3 linked regions of the Bacillus pumilus genome follow. The protein of the gene in region 2 interacts with the protein of the main gene of each other region in a pairwise test. Links are inferred from orthologs where the notes say so. Each region holds a gene or a part of one and is shown on either strand. Other genes may lie near its edges.

Evidence for each region.
Region 1: the proteins of tuf (region 2) and CKW02_RS12810 interact in binary tests that used the Bacillus subtilis proteins (3 or more experiments, as listed by UniProt). The link is inferred for Bacillus pumilus from one-to-one orthologs.
Region 3: the proteins of tuf (region 2) and mbl interact in binary tests that used the Bacillus subtilis proteins (3 or more experiments, as listed by UniProt). The link is inferred for Bacillus pumilus from one-to-one orthologs.

The regions. Positions count from the first base shown.
Region 1 is NZ_LT906438.1:2,482,240-2,485,293, forward strand. What follows is about bases 123-3,013. They hold CKW02_RS12810 (rod shape-determining protein), read right to left. Parts: upstream 2,133-3,013; coding sequence 1,113-2,132; downstream 123-1,112. Other genes in these bases: mreD (rod shape-determining protein MreD), read right to left, coding at 123-189; mreC (rod shape-determining protein MreC), read right to left, coding at 186-1,085; radC (RadC family protein), read right to left, coding at 2,223-2,897; CKW02_RS12820 (Maf family protein), read right to left, coding at 2,946-3,013. Also shown: more of mreD, read right to left, coding at 1-122; more of CKW02_RS12820, read right to left, coding at 3,014-3,054.
Region 2 is NZ_LT906438.1:135,200-138,353, reverse strand. The notes cover bases 164-3,154. They hold tuf (elongation factor Tu), read right to left. Parts: upstream 2,259-3,154; coding sequence 1,068-2,258; downstream 164-1,067. Other genes in these bases: fusA (elongation factor G), read right to left, coding at 2,377-3,154; CKW02_RS00725 (alpha/beta fold hydrolase), read right to left, coding at 164-958. Also shown: more of CKW02_RS00725, read right to left, coding at 1-163. UniProt on the Bacillus subtilis protein: GTP hydrolase that promotes the GTP-dependent binding of aminoacyl-tRNA to the A-site of ribosomes during protein biosynthesis.
Region 3 is NZ_LT906438.1:3,411,516-3,414,655, forward strand. Bases 101-3,077 are described here. They hold mbl (cell shape-determining protein Mbl), read right to left. Parts: upstream 2,102-3,077; coding sequence 1,100-2,101; downstream 101-1,099. Other genes in these bases: CKW02_RS17815 (flagellar hook-basal body protein), read right to left, coding at 101-105; CKW02_RS17820 (flagellar hook-basal body protein), read right to left, coding at 136-975; spoIIID (sporulation transcriptional regulator SpoIIID), read right to left, coding at 2,286-2,564; CKW02_RS17835 (MarR family winged helix-turn-helix transcriptional regulator), read left to right, coding at 2,903-3,077. Also shown: more of CKW02_RS17815, read right to left, coding at 1-100; more of CKW02_RS17835, read left to right, coding at 3,078-3,140. UniProt on the Bacillus subtilis protein: Forms membrane-associated dynamic filaments that are essential for cell shape determination. Acts by regulating cell wall synthesis and cell elongation, and thus cell shape.

The sequences.
Region 1 (3,054 bases), 2.3 Mb from region 2 along the record:
AAAGATAAAACCGAAAATCACACCATATTTTTGATTCACAAAAGCCGTCATAAATACAAGTGCGAGTAAGATGAAATGAGGAGCTAAAATTTGATTGTCTGAAACAAATGGGAGCTTCACTAGATCGACAAAAATACTGTCAAATACGAAGATAAACAACATGACGAAAGCAAGAAGGAAACGTCTCACGATCCTTCCTCCTTCGTCAATTCAGATGCATCTGCCGTACTTGAGCTGCGATTCACCACAATCACGCGGTCTAAATTGTTGAGTTCAGCCGCTGGTTCTACATAAATGATTTTTGTCAGGCCGTAATGATCTGGCTCGATTTCACTCACCTTACCAATCGTCAAGCCTTGAGGGAATACGCCCCCTGCTCCAGATGTTTCAACAAGATCTCCTTTTTTGACATCTCCATCTGCATCAGATTTCAGAATATTCATTGTCAGCATTTTTTTCTTACTGTCATAGCCGTTAATAATTCCGTTGAGTTCTTCTTTGCCCTTTTTCGCAAAAATTTTCGTTGAAATTCTATTATTTTGGTCAGTAGAGCTTAGCAACCTTACAGTCGAAGTAAAATTGTTGAGCTTATCACTTTCAATTTTCCCAATTAACGCACCACTCTCATTTGTGACCGCCATATCTTTGTCAACGCCTTGTTTTTTCCCTTTATCAATCATGACAAAGCTATCCCAAAGGGACGGGTTTCTAGCGATAACCGTTGATAGAATTGGCGTATAATCACGAATAGAGTTCACATAACCGAGCTGCTTGCGAAGCTTTTTGTTCTCATCTTCTAGTTCTTGAAGTTTCGCCTCATATTGGGTTTGTCCATCAAGTTTTTTTCGAAGACGTTCGTTTTCATCGTATGTGTTCTTTAAATCTTGTACGTTCCCATAAATACCGGCGATAAATTGTGATGGTTTATGAAAGACACCTTGAAAAAAGCCTGTCGTATCCCCCACTAATTTTTCCGGCCATGAAGCACCTCTGCCGCTTTTCACTGAAAAACCAATCATGGCCACCAGTACGATGACACAGACAAGGAGCAACATTAATCTTTTATTCATAAAAAACTGCGGCATGTCTTACACCTCTTTATTTACGCCCGATTATCGATTATCTTTTGATTTTCCTTTGAACAAATGAATATGCTCTAGTGCTTTTCCTGTTCCGATTGCCACACAGTCAAGCGGGTCTTCAGCAATAATGACTGGCATCTTCGTTTCATCACTAATGACTTTGTCAAGATTACGAAGCAATGCACCGCCGCCAGTTAAGACGATTCCACGGTCCATAATATCTGCTGCCAGCTCAGGCGGAGTTTTTTCAAGTGTCATTTTCACCGCATCAACAATTGTTTCCACTGTATCGCGAAGCGCTTTTGCAATCTCATCTGCTGTAATCGAGATTGTTTTTGGCAGACCAGTTAAAAGGTCACGGCCCCGAATATCCATTTCATCATGTACATCAGGCTGCGCAGAACCAATTTCCATTTTAATAGCTTCTGACGTACGATCACCGATCATCAGGTTATACGTTTTACGGATGTAGCTGCTGATCGCATCATCCATTTCATCTCCTGCCACGCGGATTGATTGTGATGTCACAATACCGCCAAGAGAAATAATGGCTACCTCTGTTGTACCGCCGCCAATGTCAACAACCATACTTCCTGTTGGCTCCCATACAGGCAGGTTAGCACCGATCGCCGCAGCAAATGGCTCTTCAATCGGGTATGCGTCACGTGCACCAGCTTGTCTTGTTGCATCAATAACTGCACGCTCTTCTACAGCTGTAATACCAGATGGTACACATACCATCACGTAAGGTTTACGAGCAAAAAGCCCTTTGCCTTTTAATGCTTGATTAATGTAATATTTCATCATTGTTGCTGTCGTCTCGTAATCTGCAATGACTCCGTCTTTCATTGGGCGAAGTGCCACAATATTACCAGGTGTACGGCCAATCATGTTTCTCGCGTCATTTCCAACCGCCACTATAGACTTCGTATCAGTTTCCAAAGCTACGACCGAAGGTTCTCTTACAACAATGCCTTTTCCTTTAATAAAAACAAGCGTGTTCGCTGTTCCAAGATCTATTCCAAGGTCTTTTGTACCAATTCCAAACATATGTATGTATCTTCCTTTCTTAAACCAAAATTCCCTTTAGGGAAAAACTCATAAACTCTATTATATCGTAAAACATTGAAAAAAAAAGTGTTACAAATACCCTTTTTCCTTCAAACTCACAAATTTTTGATCACCTATGACCAGATGATCAAGCAGCTGTATTCCAATCAGCTTTCCACATTCAAAAAGTCGCTGTGTAACTTCAATATCTTCCCTGCTGGGCGTCGGATCTCCAGATGGATGGTTGTGCACACATATAAATGAAGCGGCCGATCGTTTAAAGGCTTCTTTGAAAATTTCACGCGGGTGAACGATCGATGAATTCAGGCTTCCAATAAACACGGTATGTTTATGAAGAACTTGATTTTTTGTATTGAGATAAAGACAAACGAAATTTTCCTGTGTCAAAAATCTCATATCTTCCATCACAAAGTTCGCTCCGTCTTCTGGTGTGCGGATCACATAGCGGTTATCCGTCGTTTGATGGTGTAATCTAGTGCCGAGTTCTAAAGCAGCTAAAAGAGAAATCGCCTTCGCCTTTCCAACTCCTCTAATCTTCGACATTTCTTCAATTGAGGCTTCTTTTACAGAGCGAAGACCGCCAAATGTTTGCAGAAGTCTTGCAGAAATTTGGAGAACTGATTCTTTTTTCGTGCCTGTTCTTAGAAGAATCGCAACAAGTTCATGATTTGACAAACTGCTGGGCCCGTATTTGATAAATCGTTCTCTCGGTTTTTCATCATGAGGGAGATGCTTTAGCAGCATAGGGAAATCGTTCAGGATGACCACTCCTTTTAGAATTCCTTCCTGTCTTCAAAAAGGGGTGATTCCAAAGGTTTCAAGCACTCTGACTGTTTTCGCAATAGGTAGACCGACAACGGAAAAATAATCACCATCTATTTTTTGAACAAACAGTGCGCCT
Region 2 (3,154 bases):
ATAAATCAAGCTTTCCCTGAAGATGATGTACAGCCGTCTTTTTTATGGTACGAATAAATTCTTCTGGTTCTTCTAGATGCGGGGAATGTGCAGATTCTTTAAAGGTGAACCATTCTTTGACTGGTGCTGTTAATTGCTCAACATAAGGTTTTGATACAGCAACTGGTGTAATCATGTCATATTCACCAATGATAAAGTAACAAGGTATTAATATAGTAGAAACTCGGTATTCAATGCTCTCATTCATCAATTCATTCCATAGCATGTCCTGACTAAGCTTCTGTCCTTTAAGGAAATTCCACTTATCTTTGAGCTGATATTCCTTACTAAAAAGAAATCCGCGTAGCATTTGAATCAGCGGCTTCCACCTATGTGTGAGACCTACGCTTCCGAGCTCTTTATATAGAGAGAACAGAGCATGAGCTGATATTCGTTTCCACGGAGGAGGCGTCAGTAATCGCAGGCAACAAGTAAACAACCGATTTCGTTCGCATTTCTCTAAAAGAAGCTTGTATGACACAATATCTTCTTTTATTACATCTACTACCTGACTAATTCCATAATAAGCGTGATATAGATCTGGGCGCTTATGTACTGCTTGTATGGCGATTAATGACCCCCATGAATATCCGGCGATGTACAATTTTGATTGACCTAGATATGAAAGGACTTTCTCTGTCAGTTCAATCGTATCTTCAATAAATTGCTGAATGGTCATAGAAGTATTGGGGAGGTTCTTTTGATAGGAAAGTCCCGCACCTCGCTGATCCCAATGAACAACTGTAAAATCTTGATTAAGTTCCTCATGAAACGAATCGATATAACTGATTTGAGCGGAGCCGGGCCCACCGTGTAAAAATAAAAGAACAGGCTTCGCTTCACTTGCGTGATCTTCTTTGATCATAATCCATTGGTCAACCCCGCCGATTAACCATTTCTTCAAATATGTCTTCGCCATTCCAGTGATCCTCTCGGTTCCATTTAGATTCTATAGCTTATAGTAGCCGTTCTGATCTGGAAAAGCAAAAAAAGAGACCCTTTTGCAAGGAGTCTCTTTTATATGTTTATTACTTAATGATATTTGAAACGACGCCAGAACCTACAGTACGTCCACCCTCACGGATAGAGAAACGAGTTCCTTCTTCGATAGCGATAGTAGAGATAAGTTCAACTTCCATCTCAGTGTTATCGCCAGGCATAACCATTTCAGTACCTTCTGGAAGATGTACGATACCAGTTACGTCAGTTGTACGGAAGTAGAACTGCGGACGGTAGTTAGCGAAGAATGGAGTATGACGTCCACCCTCTTCTTTAGAAAGTACATAAACTTCAGCTTTGAAACGGCTATGTGGAGTGATTGTACCTGGTTTAGCAAGTACTTGACCACGTTGGATATCTTCACGAGATACACCACGAAGTAGTGCACCGATGTTGTCACCAGCTTCAGCATAGTCAAGAAGTTTACGGAACATTTCAACACCTGTAACAGTTGTTTTACCATTGTCTTCTTGAAGACCGATGATTTCAACTTCGTCACCGACTTTAACTTGTCCACGCTCAACACGACCAGTAGCAACAGTTCCACGACCAGTGATTGAGAATACATCCTCAACTGGCATCATGAATGGCTTCTCAATGTCACGTTCTGGAGTTGGGATGTACTCATCAACCGCATCCATAAGTTCAAAGATTTTTGCTTCGTAATCAGCATCTCCTTCAAGAGCTTTAAGAGCAGAACCTTTGATAACTGGAACATCATCACCAGGGAAGTCATAGTCAGAAAGAAGGTCACGAACTTCCATTTCAACAAGTTCAAGTAACTCTTCATCGTCAACCATGTCACATTTGTTAAGGAATACTACGATGTATGGTACACCTACGTTACGAGAAAGTAGGATGTGCTCACGTGTTTGTGGCATTGGACCATCAGCAGCAGATACTACTAAGATCGCGCCGTCCATTTGAGCAGCACCAGTGATCATGTTTTTAACGTAGTCAGCGTGTCCTGGGCAGTCTACGTGTGCATAGTGACGAGTGTCTGTTTCATACTCGACGTGTGAAGTTGAGATTGTGATTCCACGCTCGCGCTCTTCTGGAGCACCATCGATTTGGTCATATCCCATAGCTGATCCTTTACCAGACTTCTTATGAAGAACTGTTGAGATAGCAGCAGTTAGAGTTGTTTTACCATGGTCAACGTGTCCAATTGTACCAATGTTAGCATGCGATTTGGAACGGTCGAATTTTTCTTTAGCCATTCTAAAAATCCTCCTTAAAGGTTCATTGTATTTGGTATAGAGTGATAGAAAGTGAAGAGTTACCTCTCACTTTCTGATCTTCAATAGTAGTTATACTTTAGTTTAAAGGCAAAATCAATTATTCACCTTTATTTTTTTTGATGATTTCTTCACTAATGCTCTTAGGCACTTCTTCGTAGTGATCCATGTGCATAGTGAAAGTACCGCGTCCTTGTGTGTTAGAACGGAGTGAAGTTGCATATCCGAACATTTCAGAAAGTGGAACCATTGCGCGAACAACTTGAGCGTTACCGCGAGCTTCCATACCTTCTACACGTCCACGACGAGATGTGATATCACCCATGATGTCTCCCATGTATTCTTCAGGGATAACGACTTCTACTTTCATCATTGGCTCAAGTAGAACTGGGTTACATTTGCTGACAGCATTTTTCAACGCCATAGATGCAGCAATTTTAAACGCCATTTCGTTAGAGTCAACATCGTGGTATGATCCATCAAATAATTTAGCTTTGATGTCGATTAATGGGAATCCAGCTAATACACCATTTTCAAGTGAATCTTCAAGACCTGCTTGAATAGCTGGAATGTATTCACGAGGAACAACCCCACCGACGATTGCATTTTGGAATTCGAAGCCTGCGCCTTCTTCGTTTGGTTCGAATTCGATCCAAACGTGTCCGAACTGACCACGTCCACCAGACTGACGTACGAATTTACCTTCAACTTTTGCACCAGAACGGAATGTTTCACGGTACGCAACTTGAGGAGCACCTACGTTAGCTTCAACCTTGAACTCACGCTTCATACGGTCAACAATGATATCAAGGTGAAGCTCACCCATACCAGAGATGATCGTTTGACCAGTTTCAGGGTTTGTTTGTGTACGGAATGTT
Region 3 (3,140 bases), 3.3 Mb from region 2 along the record:
ACGGTACCCTGTTGTTTCACTGTTCGCGATGTTATTACTGATAATATCAAGCTGCTTTTGTACTTCGTTCATTGATACAGCTGCATTGATCATCGTTCTAAGCATGAGAATCCTCCTTTCTTTTTCATGTCTTGATTAGTACACTCTGCCGATTTCATTCACTGCTTTTTCTAAGCTTTTATCATACGCCTGAACCACTTTTTGGTTTGTTTCAAATGCTCGATAGGCGGTTGTCATTTCTGTATATGATTTCGTCACATCCACGTTCGACAGCTCCGATACACCTTGACTTAACGTATAGGACATTTGACCGTTATTGACTGCGCTTGGCAGGGGCTGGTTATCAGCTGTACGGTATAAATCATTTCCTTCTCTCGCTAAGTTCCTTGTATCCATCGCAACACGCACATCAATTTGCCCGAGATTTTGTCCATTTTCACTCACAGTTCCATCTGCATTCACTTTGAAATTCTCACTCTGAACCGTAATTGGCTGACCTGTGACAGAAAGAAGGGCACGTCCATTGATAGTCAACTGATTTTGTGCGTTCATTGTAATTGAGCTGCTTTTCGTATAACGAACGCCTTCTGGTGTATTGACCGCATAAAAAAGCGCTGATTTCTGATTGGTCTCCGGGTTGATCGGCACATTATTTTCGACTAGTGCGACATCCGTTGTTTGATCTGTTGTTTTTAAAGTTCCTTGTGTAAATTGAGGAATCAGTTCCTGCATATATGTCCCCGTATTAATGCCGCCAATCGGCGTTTGCTGTGGAACACTAAAACCTTTGCCTGAGGAAGTTTGGAAACGTCCTGACTCCATTCGGCTTAGCAGCATTTCTGGAAATGCCCGCATGGTCCCCTCATCCGCTTTATATCCTGGCGTATTCGCATTTGCGATATTATTTGAAAGCATTTCTGTCCGCCGCTCTTGAGCGATCATGGCAGATGTTGCGGTATATAGTCCTTTTAACACGTGCTCACCTCATTAAAATTCTTTCACATGACCTAAACACAATCTTCTATGAAATATATCGGCATATTTGCAGGGTTCTTTAATAAAAATCCCCCATTCTTTCGAAAAAGAATGAGGGACATCATTAGCTGAGTTTACGCTTTGGCAGCTTGTCCATATTATCAAGCATGACGCCAGTACCAACAGCTACGCAATCCATCGGATTCTCAGCCACGAAAACTGGTACTTTCAGCTCTTCTGCAAGCAATTGATCAAGCCCGTTTAGAAGAGCTCCGCCACCTGTAATGATGACGCCGCGATCAATAATATCAGCTGATAATTCAGGCGGTGTTCTCTCAAGAACTTGCTTCGCAGCCTGAACAATCGCAGATACAGATTCACGCAATGCTTCTTCTACTTCTTTGCTTGTGACGGTAATCGTTCTTGGTAATCCTGTCACCATGTCTCGTCCACGAATTGAAATCTCTTCATGACGTGCGTCTGGGAATACCGTTGCAACTTGGATCTTAATATCCTCAGCCGTGCGTTCACCGATCAACAGCTTGTACTCTTTTTTAATGTAGTTGAGAATTTCCAGATCAAATTTATCTCCAGACATTTTAATAGAAGAGGCGGTTACAATGTCACCCATTGAGATGACAGCGATATCTGTCGTTCCGCCTCCAATATCTACGACCATGTTTCCACTTGGCTGAAAAATATCCATACCAGCACCAATAGCTGCTACTTTCGGCTCTTCTTCAAGAAATACATGCTTACCGCCGCTTTTTTCAGCAGCTTCTTTGATCGCCTTCTGCTCAACAGATGTAATGTTTGTTGGGCAGCAGATGAGCATACGCGGCTTTGAGAATAGCCCTTTCACATTTAATGAGTTAATAAAATGCTTGAGCATCGCTTCAGTTACTTCAAAATCAGCAATTACGCCATCTTTTAATGGACGAATCGCAACAATATTCCCAGGCGTACGTCCAACCATACGTCTAGCCTCTTCTCCAACAGCCAAAACTTTCCCGCTGTTTTTGTCAAGAGCTACAACAGATGGTTCATTTAACACAATTCCTTTTCCTTTGACATGAATCAGTACATTGGCAGTACCAAGATCAATTCCAATATCCCTAGCAAACATCTATATATATCCTCCTTGAAAATCTGTTTCCATAGCAAATACCACATTCTGCCCTAATTATATATTCTATCATAATTTGCAGAAAAAAAGATATTTCTTTACAAAAGTCTTTACAAAATTTGTGGTTAGAAACTACCGATATGAGGAAGATATATATATCATGTTTAAGAACAAAGAACTAATCTTATTGTTTCACAGGCTCGCCTTCTAAAATTTCTTCTTTTTTATACTTTAATTTAGTGGCTTCTCCCCCTCGCAAGTGGCGGATTGATTTATGATAATCCAGTATCTCCTTCACTTCATTAGCCAGATCTGGATTAATTTCTGGCAGTCTTTCTGTTAAATCCTTGTGTACAGTACTTTTAGAGACTCCAAATTCTTTCGCAATTACACGAACGGTTTTCTTTGTCTCCACGATATACTTTCCTATCTTGATTGTTCGCTCTTTGATGTAATCGTGCACACCACTCGACCTCCCTAAAATGGATGTGAGAAGTGTGAAATGAGATCCGTATCAATATTGTCCATTTTCAGCGGCGCTTGTTCGTCTTAATTCCTCATCCATTAGGTAGTAAATGCCAAACACGATCCCTCACCTCAAACACTCTCTTTGTCAGGTTTGTAACAGTGTATTAGCATTGCATAGGGAATATGCTAAAAATGAAGATGGGACAAGGGATTTATCAGAAAATGCAATCATTTCGAGTGGCGAAAATTTTCACTTTACAAGAATGGGTCGAGCACGTAAAATAGAAAAGGTGATTTTATTTACCTAGCTAAATATTGAATAAAGGTGATCATATGGATACGTTAAATAGAGAGTGTTTACATCAAATACACCAAAGCGCCAGGTTGCTGTCTAAAAAGGCGAACGAAGCGCTTGCTGCTTATGACTTGTACATGTCCCAATGGACTGTACTTTTTTGTTTGGATACATTCGGCCCGAAAACCCAAAAAGACATTTGGACATATTTGAACGTCGAAGCCCCAACCATTACCCGAACCGTAACCCGTCTAGAAGCAAATGGCTGGGTGAAAC